DNA from 2 places in the Pseudomonas sp. S35 genome. Region 1 is predicted to be linked to the other one. Evidence: riboswitches for the same ligand, from Rfam matches in the RefSeq annotation. Region 1 holds a riboswitch; the other holds the start of a gene.
The links. Region 1 has a riboswitch for cobalamin ahead of PspS35_RS19705 (ABC transporter substrate-binding protein). Riboswitches for the same ligand answer to the same signal wherever they lie in the genome.
Positions count from the first base shown of each region.

Region 1 (3,685 bases):
GTACGCCGCCCAAGGCCCGGCCATGCTTGCCCCGGAACCGACCCTGGTGGACAACGGCACGGCCCATATCGAATACCGCCCACTGGGCCCGATCCTCGCCGTGATGCCGTGGAACTTCCCGGTATGGCAAGTGCTGCGCGGCGCCGTGCCGACGCTGCTGGCCGGCAACACCTACGTGCTCAAACACGCGCCAAACGTGATGGGCAGCGCCTACCTGATCCAGCAAGCCTTCCAGAAAGCGGGGTTTGCCGACGGCATGTTTGAAGTGATCAACGTGACCACCGACGGCGTATCCCAAGCCATCGCCGACCCACGCATCGCCGCCGTGACCCTCACCGGCAGCGTGCGCGCCGGTATCGCCATCGGCTCCCAGGCCGGTGCCGCGCTGAAAAAATGTGTGCTGGAACTGGGCGGCTCCGACCCGTTCATCGTGCTCAACGACGCCGACCTCGACGCCGCCGTGCAAGCTGCACTGATCGGCCGCTTCCAGAACAGCGGCCAAGTCTGCGCCGCCGCCAAGCGCCTGATCATCGAAGAAGGCGTGGCTGAAGCCTTCACCGCCAAATTCGTCGAAGCCAGCCGCGCCTTGGTCATGGGCGACCCCACCTCAGCCACCACCTACATCGGTCCAATGGCCCGCTTCGACCTGCGCGATGAACTGCACGGCCAAGTCCAGGCCACCCTGGAAGAAGGCGCGACCCTGCTGCTGGGCGGCGATAAAGTCCCAGGCAGCGGCAACTACTACGCGCCGACCGTGCTGGCCAACGTCACCGACCAGATGACCTCGTTCAAACAGGAACTGTTCGGCCCGGTTGCCTCGATCATCACCGCCCGCGACGCCGACCACGCCGTGGCCCTGGCCAATGACAGCGAGTTCGGCCTCACCGCCAGCATCTTCACTGCCGACGCGGCAAAAGCGCGGGATATCGGCAACCAGCTGGAAACCGGCGGGATCTTCGTCAACGCCTTCAGCGTCTCCGACCCACGTGTGGCGTTTGGTGGCGTGAAAAAGAGCGGGTTTGGCCGCGAGCTGTCGCACTTTGGCGTACGCGAGTTCTGCAATGCGCAGACCGTGTGGCTCGATCGCAAGTAACGCCGAGCCCTCACGGGCTCGACAGCTCCCCCCAACGAGGCGGTTATATGCGTTCCCGCCTCGTTTGACGCTCCCCCTGGGCAACGCGATCGACTACCATACCGCCGCCGGTTCCCCCACGGGACTAATAGGGAATTCGAAACGCCGCCCACGGCGCCAATCGAAACTGCCCCCGCAACTGTAGGTGCTGAGCCTGCTCCTTAACGCCACTGGACCCTGTCCGGGAAGGCCGGAGCGTGGCGACGACGCATCAGTCAGGAGACCTGCCGGCCCAGCACAATCACTAACCGGCGGGGTGTCCGGGAAGGACATCCTTGCCTGCCCGACCGGCAGCGTTCGAGGGCGTATTTCCGAGCCGTACTGCCCCTGCTTCACGTATGGTTCAAACGGAGATCGCCCCATGCTGCCACGCGTTACTGCCCTGATCACCGGCCTGGGTTTCTGTGCCCTGGCCCACGCGGCGCCCACTCACTACCCGTTGACCGTTGAAAACTGCGGCAGCGCCGTGACCTTCCAGCAAACCCCGGCGCGCAGCGTGACCATCGGCCAGGCCGCCACCGAAATGCTGTATGCCCTGGGCGTCGGCGATAAAGTGGTCGGCACCTCGCTGTGGTTCAACAACGTACTGCCCCAATACAAGGCGCAGAACGATAAAATCGAACGCCTGGCCAACAATGAGCCGAGCTTCGAAGCCGTGATCGCCAAGCGCCCGCAACTGGTGGCGGCCGAGCTGGAATGGGTAGTCGGCCCGCAAGGTGTGGTGGGTACGCGTGAGCAGTTCCACGAGCTGAAGATCCCCACCTACCTGCTGCCCTCCGACTGCGAAGGCAAAGACAACCTGGTGGGCGCCGACGGTACGCGGCTGGAGCCGTTTCGCATCGAAACCATCTACAAAAGCATCCGCCAACTGGCCGAGATTTTCGACGTACAGGCTCGCGGCCAACAGCTGAACGACGACCTCAAGGCACGCCTGGCCAAGTCCGTCGCCACCGTGCAGAGCAAAGGCCTCAAGCACGCCAGCGCACTGGTGTGGTTCTCCAGTTCAGAGATGACCAGCGACCCGTACGTGGCCGGCCACAAGGGCATCCCCGAATTCATGCTGGACACCCTCGGCCTGCACAACGTGGTGCAGTCCGATGAAGAGTGGCCCACCGTCGGCTGGGAAACCATCGCCAAGGCCAACCCGACCTTCCTGGTGATCGCCCGCATGGACCGTCGCCGCTACCCTGCCGATGACCACGAGAAGAAACTCGCCTTCCTGCGCAGCGACCCGGTCACGCGCAACATGGACGCCGTCAAAAACAACCGCATCATCATCCTCGATGCCCTGGCGCTGCAGGCCAGCATCCGCATGTTCGACGGCCTTGAACAACTGGCCGGCGCCATCGACGGCTACGACCTGTCCAAATGATCCGCACCCTACTCGCCCTGACGCTGCTGTTGATCGCCTTACTCGCCGGCGTGGCCATCGGCGAAACGGCCATCGAACCGCAGGTGGTGCTGCAAGTGCTCGCCAACAAACTGTGGAACGCCGGCTACGTACTGGACCCGATCGACGAAGGCGTGGTGTGGAACTACCGCCTGACCCGCGCCCTGGTCGCCGCCGCGTGCGGCGCGGGGCTGGCCACCTGCGGGGTGATCCTGCAGTCGCTGCTGCGCAACCCGTTGGCCGATCCGTACCTGTTGGGCATCAGCGCCGGCGCCTCGACCGGGGCGGTGCTGGTGGCACTGATGGGCGTGGGCGGCGGGTTGATATCGCTGTCGGCCGGCGCGTTTGTCGGCGCCATGGCGGCGTTTGCCCTGGTGATTCTGCTGGCACGGGCCAGCGGCTCGGTGAGCGGCACCGGCCAGATCATCCTCGCGGGCATCGCCGGTTCGCAGCTGTTCAATGCGCTCACCGCATTCTTGATCACCAAGTCGGCCAGTTCCGAGCAGGCCCGCGGCATCATGTTCTGGTTGCTGGGCAACCTCAGCGGCGTGCGCTGGCCGTCGGTGTGGCTGGCAGTGCCGGTGGCGGTCGCCGGCTTGGCGGTGTGCCTGTGGCACCGTCGTGCGCTGGATGCATTCACCTTCGGCAGCGACTCGGCGGCGTCCCTGGGCATCCCGGTGCGCCGTGTGCAATTTGTGCTGGTGGGCTGCGCCGCGCTCGTCACGGCGGTGATGGTGTCGATCGTCGGCTCCATCGGCTTTGTCGGTCTGGTGATCCCCCACGCCGTGCGCCTGCTGCTCGGCACCGGGCACTCGCGCTTGCTGCCGGCCAGTGCCTTGGGCGGCGCATTGTTTTTGATCGCAGCGGATGTACTGTCGCGCACCTTGATCAAAGGCCAGGTGATTCCGGTGGGCGTGGTCACGGCCTTGGTCGGCGCACCGGTGTTTGCGTTGATCCTGATCGGCCGGAGGAACGCACGATGAGCGTACTCAGTTGCACCGGCCTGGGCTTCAAAGTGCGCGACGCCGAATTGCTGCGCGACATTCACCTGGAGGTGCAGTTGGGCGAGACCTTGGGGATTGTCGGCCCGAACGGCTCGGGTAAATCCACCTTGCTCAAACTGCTGGCGGGCTTGCGCGCACCGGCGTCAGGTGAGGTGCGGC
Region 1 is NZ_CP019431.1:4,426,500-4,430,184, forward strand. Features, by position in the region: gene PspS35_RS19700 (aldehyde dehydrogenase family protein) at 1-1,093, shown strand, start outside; cobalamin riboswitch at 1,185-1,379, shown strand; gene PspS35_RS19705 (ABC transporter substrate-binding protein) at 1,494-2,504, shown strand; gene PspS35_RS19710 (iron ABC transporter permease) at 2,501-3,505, shown strand; gene PspS35_RS19715 (ABC transporter ATP-binding protein) at 3,502-3,685, shown strand, end outside.

Region 2 (3,685 bases), 760 kb from region 1:
CGGATTTCCGGCCACTGGAAGGCTTGCACCAGCGGTTTTGGCAGGGCCAGGCCCGAGGTTTCGATAAGGATATGGTCAAGGTCCCCGCGACGGGCGACCAGTTCGCGCATCACCGGGAAGAACTCTTCCTGCACGGTGCAGCACAGGCAGCCGTTGGCCAACTCGTACACGCGGCCGTTGGCTTCTTCTTCGGTGCAGCCGATGGAGCACTGCTTGAGGATTTCACCGTCAATGCCCAACTCGCCGAATTCGTTGACGATCACGGCAATGCGGCGGCCCTGGGCGTTATCGAGCATATGGCGCAGCAAGGTGGTTTTGCCCGAGCCAAGGAAGCCGGTGACGATAGTGACGGGGAGTTTGGCCAGTGTTTTCATCGGATGCCCTTTGGGGCGGGCATACGGGACGATAGGCCCTGCGGCATTGCGCAGAAGCGGATTTCGTCACCGGATCACCCCGCCCGGTTGAATTGGAAAATCAGTTGCGAGGCAGGTCTCCTGGCTTGGGGCTTGCGGGTCGTGAGACCGGCGCCGGCTGCGCCTTCCCGCCGTTTATGGCAGTGGCGTGGCAGTCGGATAAACCCTTCACAGTTGCGGGGGCAGCCGCGGCTTGAACCGCGTTCCCTTCTTAGCTTCGGCCTGAGCTGAAGAACCTCGAGGGTGCAAGGCTACGCAGTGAGTGAGAGCGGGTCAATGTCGAAACGGCCAGACCGCCCGCTTGAACACTATCCAGGGGTTGAAAACGGACGCCCATCATTAGGCGTTTGGTTCAGAACCTTTGATATCAGTGCAGACGGCAATAGTGAGCAACTTATGTAAAAGCTCGCCTTGAAGTCAGACTAATTATTTAGTCCATACGAATTGACGAAGCGCTGTAACTTAACGCAATCAGTTCCCAAATGAGTACAGGGAACAGAAATATCGAAAAACACCACCCATCCTCGGAGCAGCGTTGCCAATAGACGAAGTTCAACCCAGCATACCCAACTCGGACAAAAACACTATGGAATTTTCAATACGCACTCAAACTACTGCCCCCTCCCTTCGGCATCGATCGAAGTGACTGGCAACGTACACCCCAAGACTGATTCTCTGCCCCTCGCAGCGGCACAAAAAAAACCATCAGACATTACTTTTTTCGAGAACTACAGCAACCCGTTGCTGGCCAAAGAACTGTTGGACCATTTCCGCGACCTGGAAGGCCCGGACGGCAAGGCACGCAACAGCTTTCACTTGACCGACCTAAAAAAGATGGCGGCAGGCAAACTACACGACGGACGAGATGCCAAACAAGAGCAAATAGAGCTTGCGAAGGAGGTCATCAGCCGCCCAGACCTAATGACGTCACTCTTTACACACATCCGTGTAAAGCCCTACATCGAGGCAACCTGGAACAATGTCGCTATTATCGCTGGAGACTTCAAAAGTCTTAGCGATGGGTCTTTGCTGGGGCAAGTTAGAGTTTATTTTCGCGAGTTCGCCGAGGGTGCTAACGATGAATATGTAAACTTTAACGAACTGCGAGAGGCTGCACGCGAAATACGGAGCACTAGAGATTTCTCCTATAATGCAACAGCCGTTGCCAAAGAACTTCTTAATCGACCTTACCTGCTTCGTCACTTGGATATAACGCCCGATGCGTTCTTGCATACAACCAAACCAGACGACAGGTTTAATTTGTCCGATATTACGTACGCACGCATGGCGACCTCTTACTCGCCCCATCGCCCTGCCTGATCAACATCCACTGGAACGCCTGCCGTAAACCGCGGGGCGTCAGTCTTCTATTTGACGCCCGCCCACTGCCCATGCTCTCCTACACATCTTGTTTCGGGTGCCCTTCACAGGGTGAAACGGGAAACCGGTAAATCATGCGCGCATGACCAGTCCGGTGCTGCCCCCGCAACGGTAAGCGAGTGAAGCGTCAGATCCACTGTGCCATTACGGCATGGGAAGGCGATGCTTAATAGACCCTGTGTCCCTCGCAAGCCCGGAGACCGGCCCGAAAAAATCAGATAACAAACCCGCGGTGGGCGGGCGCTGTTCGAAACCCTGCGTGCCTGGCTCGCGGGGTTTTCATGCGCTCGTTTCACGCAAGACACCTGAAAGGGACGCGCCATGTCGATCATCAGCAGCACTTCGCACTCCGCCAGCAGCACTTCTACCCTGAGCCAACGCCTGACCGCCGCCATCGGTGCGTCGATCCTCGGCGCGTGCCTGGTGTATTTCGCCGGTTTTTCGCATATCGAGGCGGTGCACAACGCTGCCCACGATACTCGCCATAGCGCTGCGTTCCCGTGCCACTGAGACCTGCCGACATGATCAAGCGTATTGCCCAAACCGCAGGTTTCACCGGCCTGCTGTCCGCACTGCTGCTGACCCTGCTGCAAAGTTTCTGGGTCGCGCCGCTGATTCTGCAGGCGGAGACCTTTGAAAAGGCCCCTGCAGCAACCGAAGTGGTGCATGAACACGCCGCTGGCGCCGCTGCACACACCCACGACGCCGAAGCCTGGGAGCCGGAGGATGGCTGGCAGCGCGTACTGTCCACCACCGGTGGCAACCTGGTGGTCGCGGTCGGTTTTGCACTGATGCTGGCCGGCCTGTACACGTTGCGCGCCCCAACCCGCACGGCTCAAGGCCTGCTGTGGGGCCTGGCCGGTTATGCGACCTTCGTACTGGCGCCAACCCTGGGCCTGCCACCCGAGTTGCCGGGCACGGCAGCCGCGGACCTGGCGCTGCGCCAAACCTGGTGGATCGGCACCGCTGCCTCGACGGCTGTGGGTATTGCCCTGATCGTGTTTGGTCGCAACTGGCTACTGAAAGTCCTGGGCGTGGCGATCCTGGTGGTGCCGCATGTGATCGGTGCACCGCAGCCGGAAACCCATTCGATGCTGGCGCCGCAAGCCCTCGAAGCGCAGTTCAAGATCGCCTCGCAGTTGACCAACGTGGCGTTCTGGCTGGCCCTTGGCCTGATCAGTGCCTGGCTGTTCCGTCGCAACCGTGATGACCAATACTCGGCATGACCTACGTGGTCGGCCTGGGTTGCCAGCGGGGTTGTGGTGTAGACACCCTGCTGGCGCTGTTTGATACCGCGCTCGCCGAGGCGGGCATTGAACGCCAGCGCGTCACCGCGCTGGCCAGTATCGACCGCAAACAGGATGAACCAGGGTTACTCGCCCTGGCTCGGTTGCTGGAGCTGCCTTTGCAGTGCTTCAGCGCCGAACAATTGGCCGTGTATGCCGACCGGCTGAGCCACAAATCCGCTGTCGCGTTTGCCCATACTGGCTGTTACGGCATTGCCGAGAGCGCCGCCCTGGCGCTCGCCGAACACCTCTATAGCGGCTCTGCCCGCTTGCTGGTCACTCGCAAAAAAACCGCCCAGGCCACCTTTGCGTTGGCCTGCGCCGGTTAAAACCCCGATAATCGACCTCTTCGATCATGAGCAATATTCATGCTCGTCCGTTTTTTTCACAGGAATTCTCCATGACCGTCTACTTCATCGGCGCCGGCCCCGGCGACCCGGAATTGATCACCGTCAAAGGCCAGCGGTTGATCCGCAACTGCCCGGTGATCATCTATGCCGGCTCACTGGTGCCCGCGGCGGTATTGGAGGGTCATCAGGCAGAACAGGTGGTCAACAGTGCCGAACTGCATCTAGAGCAGATCATCGACCTGATCAAGGCCGCCCA
Region 2 is NZ_CP019431.1:3,661,670-3,665,354, forward strand. Features, by position in the region: gene cobW (cobalamin biosynthesis protein CobW) at 1-374, opposite strand, end outside; cobalamin riboswitch at 467-668, opposite strand; gene PspS35_RS16175 (hypothetical protein) at 1,056-1,733, shown strand; cobalamin riboswitch at 1,812-2,017, shown strand; gene PspS35_RS16180 (CbtB-domain containing protein) at 2,115-2,303, shown strand; gene PspS35_RS16185 (CbtA family protein) at 2,315-3,019, shown strand; gene PspS35_RS16190 (cobalamin biosynthesis protein) at 3,016-3,408, shown strand; gene cobM (precorrin-4 C(11)-methyltransferase) at 3,480-3,685, shown strand, end outside.
Region 2: linked by a shared signal. The riboswitch ahead of PspS35_RS16180 (CbtB-domain containing protein) and the one ahead of PspS35_RS19705 (ABC transporter substrate-binding protein) in region 1 are both predicted to bind cobalamin.